DNA from 3 places in the Bradyrhizobium sp. WU425 genome. Region 3 is predicted to be linked to each of the others. Evidence: predicted binding sites of a transcription regulator. Region 3 holds the regulator's gene; each other region holds the start of a gene.

What was found. Region 3 encodes PhoB, which activates phosphate uptake and scavenging genes when phosphate is short. Its sites were predicted from a motif close to TGTCATNNANCTGTCAT; they were not measured.
Region 1: BcanWU425_RS08910 (YdcH family protein) is a predicted target of PhoB. The motif match lies at 2,250-2,266, and genes of this name have one in related genera.
Region 2: phnC (phosphonate ABC transporter ATP-binding protein) is a predicted target of PhoB. The motif match lies at 1,521-1,537, and genes of this name have one in related genera.

What each region holds. Positions count from the first base shown of each region.
Region 1 is NZ_CP088089.1:1,860,966-1,864,236, reverse strand. It holds gene BcanWU425_RS08920 (sensor domain-containing protein) at 1-512, opposite strand, end outside; gene BcanWU425_RS08915 (NAD(P)/FAD-dependent oxidoreductase) at 715-1,818, shown strand; gene BcanWU425_RS08910 (YdcH family protein) at 1,986-2,165, opposite strand; gene BcanWU425_RS08905 (YdcH family protein) at 2,493-2,699, shown strand; gene BcanWU425_RS08900 (hypothetical protein) at 2,819-3,037, shown strand; gene BcanWU425_RS08895 (hypothetical protein) at 3,060-3,271, shown strand, end outside.
Region 2 is NZ_CP088089.1:1,003,222-1,006,492, forward strand. It holds gene BcanWU425_RS04710 (alpha-D-ribose 1-methylphosphonate 5-triphosphate diphosphatase) at 1-741, opposite strand, end outside; gene BcanWU425_RS04715 (acetyltransferase) at 738-1,397, opposite strand; gene phnC (phosphonate ABC transporter ATP-binding protein) at 1,581-2,390, shown strand; gene phnD (phosphonate ABC transporter substrate-binding protein) at 2,454-3,271, shown strand, end outside.
Region 3 is NZ_CP088089.1:7,596,771-7,600,041, forward strand. It holds gene BcanWU425_RS36160 (aspartate aminotransferase family protein) at 1-236, opposite strand, end outside; gene BcanWU425_RS36165 (GcrA family cell cycle regulator) at 692-1,204, shown strand; gene phoB (phosphate regulon transcriptional regulator PhoB) at 1,452-2,159, opposite strand; gene phoU (phosphate signaling complex protein PhoU) at 2,182-2,898, opposite strand; gene pstB (phosphate ABC transporter ATP-binding protein PstB) at 2,909-3,271, opposite strand, start outside.

The DNA of each region.
Region 1 (3,271 bases), 2.1 Mb from region 3:
GGCAGTTCGGTGATCAAGCCGTTGGTGCTTGCCGCCTTCTCGTAGAACTCCTCGTTGGAGGCGGCGCCGAGCACCCCGCGCTTGCGTCGCAGCTCAAGGAGTTCGTAGCCGTTCATGTTGGCCCAGAGATCCGACCGCGCCAGGCCGTAAATCTCGATATAGCGGTCGTTGCAGAAGATGACGCGCCGCTGCGCATCCGTCATCACCACGCCCTGGTTGAGATTGTTCATGGCGGAGGAGACGAAGGCATTGCGCCGCAGCTGCAGACGTCTGGTCCGGCGCAGCGAGGAATGGATCCACAGCGCGATCGCGATGAGGAACGAGCAGATCACGACGCCCGCGATCAGGGCTTCCCAGATCACGTTGGGATTGAGCTCGCCGAGATAGCTCGGCGGGGCGAAGCTGTCGGAAAGGGCAAAGGCGCGTGCAGGCGCGACCGCTGCGGCCAGGCACACGACGGCCTGCACCGCAATCGGAAGCGCGCTGCCCGCGTGCCAGTTCTTCTCAGCCATCAGCCACCCGCGATTTCAACGTCGGATTGTCTGGCCTCGCGGGTTTGGATCGGGTAAACGCCTGTACGCGCAACGGAAAAATGTGGCATCAAATACGGCAATTGCCCTGACATGATAAATGCTTCGTTAACGGAAAACGGCCCCGCGCCGCCCTCCCCAGGCGTGGGGCCATCGTCGCTTCGAGCGGACGTCCTGCACGACCATGGATAGGGTGGACTGCGTCGTCATCGGAGCCGGCGTGATCGGGCTCGCGGTGGCTCGAAAGCTGGCGCAAGCCGGGCGCGAGGTGATCGTGCTCGAGCAAGCCGAGGCCATCGGCACCATCACCTCCTCGCGCAACAGCGAGGTGATCCATGCCGGCATCTACTACCGCGCCGGAAGCTGGATGGCGCGCATGTGCGTCGACGGCAAGCACGCGCTCTATCGTTACTGTTCCGAGCGCGGCATCCCGCACAGGAATTGCGGCAAGCTGATCGTCGCGACCAATCCGAAAGAGACCGAGAAGCTGCAATCGATCAAGGCGCATGCCGAGGCCAACGGCGTGCTCGACATGCAGTTGCTCACGGGTGATGCGGCACGTGCGCTGGAGCCGGCGCTCGCCTGTGACGCCGCGCTGCTGTCGCCGTCGACCGGCATCATCGACAGCCACGCCTACATGCTCTCGCTGCGCGGCGAAGCCGAGGACGCGGGCGCGGCCTTCGCGTTTCACACCCCGCTGATCCGTGCCAAGGCGACCGCCGGCGTCATCGAGATCGAGGCGGGCGGCGAAGCGCCGATGACGCTGCAATGCAGCCTCCTCGTCAACGCCGCCGGGCTCTCGGCGACCACCGTGGCGCGCAACATCGAGGGCATGCCGCTGGAACGGATCCCGACGGCCTACCTCGCCAAGGGAAACTACTTCAGCTGCAATGCCAGGGCGCCGTTCTCGCGCCTGATCTATCCGGTGCCCGAGCCCGGTGGCCTAGGGGTGCATCTGACGCTGGACATGGCCGGGCAGGCCCGTTTCGGCCCTGACGTCGAGTGGATCGAGACGATCGACTATGAGGTCGACCCGTCACGCGCCGAGCGCTTCTACCCGGCGATCCGCAAATACTGGCCGACGTTGCCTGACGGTGCTCTCATGCCGAGCTATTCGGGCATCCGCCCGAAGATCGTGCCGCCGGCGGTGGCCACGCAGGATTTCTTGATGCAGGGCCCGCGCGATCACGGCGTCGAAGGCCTGATCAATCTGTTCGGCATCGAGTCGCCCGGATTGACGTCATCGCTCGCGATCGCGGATCACGTCGCCGAGCTCGCAAACATCTAGTGGTTTAAAGCGAATTGGATTCCGGTTGCGCGTAAAGAACTGCGTCCAGACAAGACGCTGGAGCCGCGCAAATCCTTGCACGCTGCGCGCCTTGCAGCAGGGATGAGCGCAAAGGCTCCCATCCCTGCCTGAAAGGGTGCGATCAACTCTACGCTGTTACGGGGTTACTAGTGGAGCGTGTCGCCGTGCCTGAGACGCTCGATCTGGTCCTTGACCATCAACTTCCGGCGCTTCAACTCAACAATTTGCAGGTCGTCTGTTGAAAGGTGCACGAGAGCTTCGTGCAATTCGTTTTCGAGAGTTTTGTGCTTCCGTTCCAATTCAACCAGATGTGCCTGAATTGTCATTCGAAACCTCCTCGGTAGGGGTGAACCTTGGATTCGACCGGACGAGGAAGTGTACATCACCGATTTGTTCTGTCGATGGATATCAGTCGTCGCGCTGTCATTTTTAGAAATTCATATGTAACGAAGCGTGAGTAAGGGAACCACGCGGGAAAAATCCGTGATATCAATGCGCTTGCGCAACGCCGGAGCGACCGCAGAAATATGTCGCGGGAGATCGGCGCGCGACAGCCCGAGATCGCTTGCGATCACGGCGCGCAAGGACGATAGTTTCCACAGGGCATCCACAGCCTTAATCTCACGCCTATCGGTTTTTCGGCCACCGCAGACATGACCAATGAAGATGCGCGCGAACTCGAATCCGAGCTCGCCCGGTTGCACCAGGAACACCGAGATCTCGATGTGGCGATCGATGCACTGCATCAATCGCCCGCCCCCGACCTGTTGCGGTTACAGCGGTTGAAGAAACGCAAGCTGTTGTTGCGTGACCGTATCGCGTTCATCGAAGACCAGATCACGCCCGACATCATCGCCTGATCCACGGGTAGAACTTTACGGCGGCCCCGCCGCACGTAAATCCGCTTGACTCGAAAGGAACAAAATAAGAACATTTGAGCACCCAACACCCCCGGGGAAACCGTCTAAGGAAAATGCAGATGTCGTTAACCGCCCTTCTCGACAACAGCCATTATGAACAAGCCTGCGATCAGGCGATCGCGATGTGCGACGGCAATCTGCGCAGCACCATCAAGGCGCTGATCATGGCCAATGAATATCTGGAGGCCGAGCTGGAAGAATTGCAGGCGGCGGTTTCCGCAGGCTGCATTCCGGAGACCTCGCGCAGCAAGATGCGGAGCAAGAGCAGCGCCGCCTGACTGTCAGCTATCGGAGCCGACCATGTCCGATGTCACCTATTACGTTGCATTACCTTTCCTGACCGACGAGGACGGATCGCCGGTCGCAGGTGCGGCCGAGGAATGCCAGAGCGCGGCGGCCGCGCTACGGCGCGCCGAGATTATGTCGCACGGCGCCGGCCACACCGGCGCGGTCGCGTTCAGCCGCAGCGGCGATCCCATGACCGGCGAATTCGGGGACGCAAAACTGCTCCG
Region 2 (3,271 bases), 1.3 Mb from region 3:
CGCAATCGCCACGCCCATGGCGCGAAAGCCTTCGCGCATCGCGGGCGTCGCATCATCGTGCGAGAGCATCCGCACGTCGGCGGCGCGGGCCGTCGCGGCCAGCCGTGACACGGAAGCCGGCACATCCGCGGCGCGGGACATTATGTGTCCGACCAGCCGGTCGAATTCCTCGCTCGACAGGCCGGTGCGCTCCACCATGCGATTGCGCTTGCGCGGCTTGGCCATGTCCCCAACCGTGCCGTCCATGTGGTCGTTGAAGGCGAACAGGTCGACGCGGCCCTCAGTGAGCCATTGGCTGATCTCGGTTTCGGCGTCGAGATTGTAGGTCTCGTGGCGCAGGTGAAAGCGGGTGTCGGCGGCGAATTGCGGGCGCTGCCGTTCGATCGCCTCCATCAGGCTGCGCGCATTGCCGGCGCTGCGCAGGCCCGGCTCCCACGAACAGGTCGTGGCGTGAAAAACCGTGGTGATGCCGTTGCTGATCGCCTGGCGGTCGCTGTCGGCGAGCGCGACGTCGATCGGGAAATCGACCCCGGCGCGCGGCATCATCTGTCGCTCGAAGGCATCGCCATGCAGATCGACGATGCCCGGCAGGACCAGCAGATCGCGCGCCTTGATCGCCAGCCGCGCCCGGCTGCGCGAGGCATTGATCTCTGCGATGTCCGTTCCGGACACGAGAAGCGACGTTTCGGCGAACTCGGAGCCGATCAGGGCCCGCCCGCCCTCGAGGAATATGTCTGTCACGCGACCGCGCTTCGTTTGCTGGCAGAAGAGGGTGCCCCTGCTTCGTATGCCGTGAGGAAATCCTCAATCCCGAGCTTGCGGAAATTGGGCAGGGCTTCACGCAACTTGTCGTGATCCCAGTCCCACCAAGCGAGCCTCGCAAGCCGCCCCGCAACCTCTTCCGAGAACCGCCGGCGCACGATGCGCGCCGGATTGCCGGCGACGATGGTGTAGGCCGGAACGTCCTTGGTGACGATGGCGCCGGCCGCGATCACCGCGCCGGTGCCGATGTTGCGGCCCGGCAGAACGATCGCGCCATGGCCGATCCAGACGTCATGGCCGATATGGACGTGATGCTGGCGCCGCCAGTCGAAGAATTCCGTGTCGTCGCTCTCGCCTTCGAAATAGGCGCTCGAACGATAGGTGAAGTGCGCCTGCGTGGCGCGTTGCATCGGGTGATTGCCCGGATTGATCCGTGTCATCGCCGCGATCGAGCAGAATTTTCCGATGGTGGTGTAGGTGATCTGGGCGTCGTTCACGACATAGGAGTAATCCCCCATCGTCACCTCGTGCAGCATCGTGCGCGCGCCGACCTCGGTGTAGGCCCCAAGCCTGGCGTCGTGCAGCTTCGCGGAGGGATCGACAGTCGGCTGGACCGAAAGAGCTTTGGCGGCCATGTTGAATCCGAACGAGAGGGCGGGCGTTTCTCTTCGAGCGGCTTGACGACAATGTCATGACGACGCCATGACAGGGGATGAACAGGAGATGAGGTGTGTAGGATCGCCGCACCGCAACGTCCGTGTCACACAAGTGTCAAGCGCCGGCGTTAGCGGTGGGTCCCAGCTACTCTGGAGCCCTGCATGCTGGTGGTTGAAGGTCTGACGTGTCGCTTCGGCGTGAAAGCCGCGGTGGACGACGCCTCGTTTCAAGTCTCTCCCGGCGGCTTCGTCGGCGTGATCGGACGCTCCGGCGCCGGCAAGTCGACCCTGCTGCGGACCATCAACCGTCTCGCGACCCCTGCACAGGGCCGCATCCTGTTCGACGGCCTCGACGTCACGGCGCTGCGCGGCAAGGAGCTGCGGCAGTGGCGGGCGCGCTCGGCGATGATCTTTCAGCAGTTCAATCTGGTGGGCCGGCTCGATGTGCTCACCAACGTCCTGATGGGACGGCTTGCGACGATGCCGGCCTGGCGCTCGCTGTCGCAGACCTGGCCCGAGCAGGACAGGGCGCTGGCGATGTCCGCGCTCGAACAGTTCGACATTGCCCCGCTCGCGGCCCAGCGCGCCGATCAGCTCTCCGGCGGCCAGCAGCAGCGCGTCGCGATTGCCCGCGCGCTGGTGCAGCAGCCCGACATCATCCTCGCCGACGAGCCGATCGCCTCGCTCGATCCGCGCAACACCAAGATCGTCATGGATGCGCTGCTGCGCATCAACAAGCACTTCGGCATCACGGTGCTCTGCAATCTGCATTCGCTCGACCTGGCGCGCAGCTATTGCGACCGCCTGATTGGCATGGCGCAGGGCCGCGTGGTGTTCGACGGCGCGCCGGCCGAGTTGACCGACCACGTGGCGCGCGAGCTCTACGATCTCGAAGCCGCCGAAGTCATGGGCGGCACGCCTGCACCGCTGCGACAGGGCATTCCGGCGCTTGGAAGGGCGGCCGCCGCCTGAGCTGCGCCGCATCAGGACTTACCAATTTTGCGTCAACCGACCTCAACCAATGAAGAGGCTATCATGATTACTCGCAGATTGATTCTCGCCGGCGCCGCCGCGCTCGCGTTGACGACTTCGGCCTCCGCCGAAGACTGGAAAGCCAAATATCCCGAGCTGACCTTCGCGGTCATTCCGGCGGAAAACGCCTCGGGCGTGACCGAGCGCTGGGCGCCGTTCATGAGCTATCTCTCCAGGGAATTGGGCGTGAAAGTCACGCTGCGCATCGCCAACGACTACGCTGCCGTAATCGAAGGCCAGCGTGCCGGCAACATTCACATCGCGAGCTACGGCTCGGCCTCGTTCGCCCGCGCCCGCCTGACCGGCGTCAAGACCGACGCCTTCGCCAACGACATCAACTCCGACGGCTCCACCGGTTATTACTCGGTGTTCTTCGTCAAGGCGAGCAGCGCCTACAAGAGCATCGACCAGCTCAAGGGCAAGAACCTCGGCCTGGTCGACCCGAACTCGACCTCCGGCAACAACGTGCCGCGCTTCGAGCTCGACAAGATGGGCATCGCGGACGCCGACACCTATTTCAGCAAGGTCGTCTTCACCGGAAGCCACGAGAACGCGATCCTGGCGCTGGCGCAGGGCACGGTCGACGTCGCGGCCAACCAGTGGACCAGCGACAACGACTCGACATTAGCGCAGATGCTGACCAAGGGCATGCTGAAGAATGCCGATGGCTCGGCGATGAAAAAGGACGATTTCCGCATCATCCACAAGTCGGCGCCGATCATCAACGGTCCGTATGCCTACAATTCCGACCTGCCGGAAGAGGCCAAGGCCGCCATCGCGAAGGCGTTCTTCGACGCGCCGGCCAAGGACAAGGCTGCCTT
Region 3 (3,271 bases):
TCGCCGTCCGGGCTCTGGAACAGATTCGACATGTGCCAGAGCTTGGTGGCCTGCTCCTGCAACGCCGCGACCAGCGCCGGATGGGCATGGCCGAGCGCATTCACCGCCACCCCGGAGGTGAAATCGAGATAGCGCTCGCCATTGGTCGCGATCAGCCAGCAGCCTTCGCCACGCTCGAAACCAAGGTCGGACCTGGCGAAAACGGGGAGCAAATGCGGCGCTGCGCTGTTAGTCATGATGGTCACTTGAATGTTGCGGACGGAGTGAGCGTGCATTGCGCAACGCACCATCGACCGGCCCGGAAAACGAAACGTGCCGCCTCTTGAGGGCGGCACGTGCGACTATCTTAGGCCTGGTGAAACGGGTGTCAATGCCGCCCGGAAAGCCTCGCGAAACGCTGAATCCGTAGTCTTGCGGTGCCGATTTTGCGGGATTTGGCCACGGAACATGTGGAAGCGAGTCGGCGGACTCTTGCGCGGGAGTCACGCCATATTGTAGCGTTTGGATTGTCAGATACGACATCTCGTGCAGTGGTTCTGATCTTTAAGTCCTTATGTACCGGCGTAAACGTTCGGGCGTTCAAGACGCGCCCGGCGAGCCTTAAGGGATTCTGGCGGCACGGGTTTTTGAAGGCTTAGGCATTCGCTGCGAGGCCCCAGGATGGCTGGCGCGCAGCGAGGGAAAGGGTGCAATGACGGTTTTGACCTGGTCCGATGATCGCGTCGAGCAGCTGAAAAAGCTCTGGGAGGCCGGACTTTCGGCCAGCCAGATCGCGGCGGAGCTCGGCAATGTGACCCGCAATGCCGTGATCGGCAAAGTGCACAGGCTCGGCCTTTCGGGCCGCGCCAAGAGCCCATCATCGGCAGCGCCGCGGCCGCGCAAGGCGCGCCCCGCGCAGCACATGATGCGGGTGAGCCGCCCGATCTCGCGCGGCAACACCGCGCTGGCGCAGGCCTTCGAGGTGGAGGCTGAGCCGGATCCGGTCACCTATGACAACGTGGTGCCGATGAGCCAGCGGCTGTCGCTGCTGGAATTGAACGAGGCGACCTGCCACTGGCCGGTCGGCGATCCCTCGAGCCCGGACTTCTTCTTCTGCGGTGGAAGGGCGCTGTCCGGACTGCCCTATTGCGCCCAGCACTCGCGCGTTGCGTACCAGCCGGCGTCGGATCGGCGCCGCGCACCGGTGAAGCCGGGTCCGCGGTAATCACGGCAAGTCGTCGCGCGAAGACGATTCAACAATTTCAGCGTCGTCCCGGCCTAGTGCGCAATTGCGCACGGGGGGCCGGGACCCATACTCCGAGCACGCAATAATCGTGCGGAAGGGGTCACTCCGAGTCTTCGCCAAACCACGTTCGGTGGTTATGGGCCCGGATCAGCGCTCGCTTCGCTCGCTTGTCCGGGACGACGGCTGAGAATGCAGGGACAACTCGCCAACAAACAAGCCTGCAACCCTACACCTGCTCCGCCTTGGCAAACCGATCATCCAGCGCGTAGCCGGCGCCGCGGACGGTGCGGATCGGGTCCTGCTCGCGGCCGAGATTGAGCAGCTTGCGCAGGCGGCCGATATGCACGTCGACGGTGCGCTCGTCGATATAGATGTCGCGACCCCAGACGCTGTCGAGCAGTTGCTCGCGCGAGAACACGCGCCCCGGATGCTCCAGGAAGAACTCCAGCAGGCGATATTCGGTCGGACCGAGATCGATCGGCCGGCCCGAGCGCGCCACGCGGCGCTTGTCGCGGTCGAGCTCGATGTCGCCAAAAGCAAGCACCGTCGCGAGCCGCTCCGGGCTTGCGCGCCGCAGCAGGCCTTTCACGCGCGCCAGCAGCTCCGGCACCGAGAACGGCTTGACGATGTAATCGTCGGCGCCGGTCGCAAGACCCCGCACCCGCTCGCTCTCCTCGCCGCGCGCGGTGAGCATGATGATCGGGAGCTGCTTGGTCTCGGGACGGGTGCGAAGCCGCCGGCACAATTCGATGCCTGACAGGCCCGGCAGCATCCAGTCGAGCACGATCAGATCGGGGATGTGCTCCTTGAGGCGGGTGTCGGCGTCGTCGCCGCGCATCACCGTCTCGACGTCATAGCCGTCGCCTTCGAGGTTGTAGCGGAGAAGCTCGGTCAGGGCTTCCTCGTCCTCAACCACCATAATGCGTGCGCCCATCGGGTCGTCGCTCCCTAAGTCTTCAGGTGTTCGGTACCGTGTTGGCGAAGGTCGTCATGTCGCCCTTCGGCCGCTTGTCGGTGATGGCCTGGCCCTCGATCATGTAGAACACGGTCTCGGCGATGTTGGTGGCGTGGTCGCCGATCCGCTCGATGTTCTTGGCGCAGAACATCAGATGGATGCAGAACGAGATGTTGCGCGGATCCTCCATCATGTAGGTGAGGAGCTCGCGGAACAGCGAGGTGCAGATGGCGTCGACCTCCTCGTCGCCCTTCCAGACCGCCATCGCCGCCGGCAGATCATGCGCGGCATAGGCGTCCAGCACCGACTTGACCTGCTGCTGCACGAGGTCGGTCATGTGCTCGAGGCCGCGGAACAGCTTGAGCGGATGGAAGTCCGTCTCCAGCGCCGCGACGCGCTTGCCCATGTTCTTGGCGAGGTCGCCGATGCGCTCGAGATCGGTCGCGACGCGCATGGCGCCGACGATCTCGCGCAGATCGACCGCCATCGGCTGGCGGCGGGCGATGGTGAGCACCGCACGCTCCTCGATGCGCTTCTGCAGCGCGTCGAGCTCGGTGTCGATGGCGACGACGCGCTGGCCGAGCGGGACGTCGCGGCGGATCAGCGCGTCGACGGACTCGACGATCATGCGCTCGGCGATGCCGCCCATCTCGGCGACCAGGCGAGTGAGTTCCTGGAGGTCGGTGTCGAAAGCCTTTGCGGTATGTTCAGAACCCATGTCGCGTCTCCTAGCCGAACCGGCCGGTGATGTAATCCTGCGTGCGCCGATCTGACGGCGACGTGAAGATCTTGCTGGTGTCGTCGAACTCTATCAGCTCGCCGAGATACATGAAGGCGGTCTTGTCGGAGACGCGCGCCGCCTGTTGCATGTTGTGGGTGACGATAGCGATCGTGTAATCCTCGGACAGCTCCTGGATCAGCTCCTCGACCTTGGCGGTCGAGATCGGGTCGAGCGCCGAACAGGGTTCGTCGAACAGGATCACCTCGGGCCGCACCGCGACGGTGCGGGCGATGCAGAGGCGCTGCTGCTGGCCGCCGGAGAGCGACAGGCCGGAGGCGTTGAGCTTGTCCTTGACCTCGTTCCACAGCGC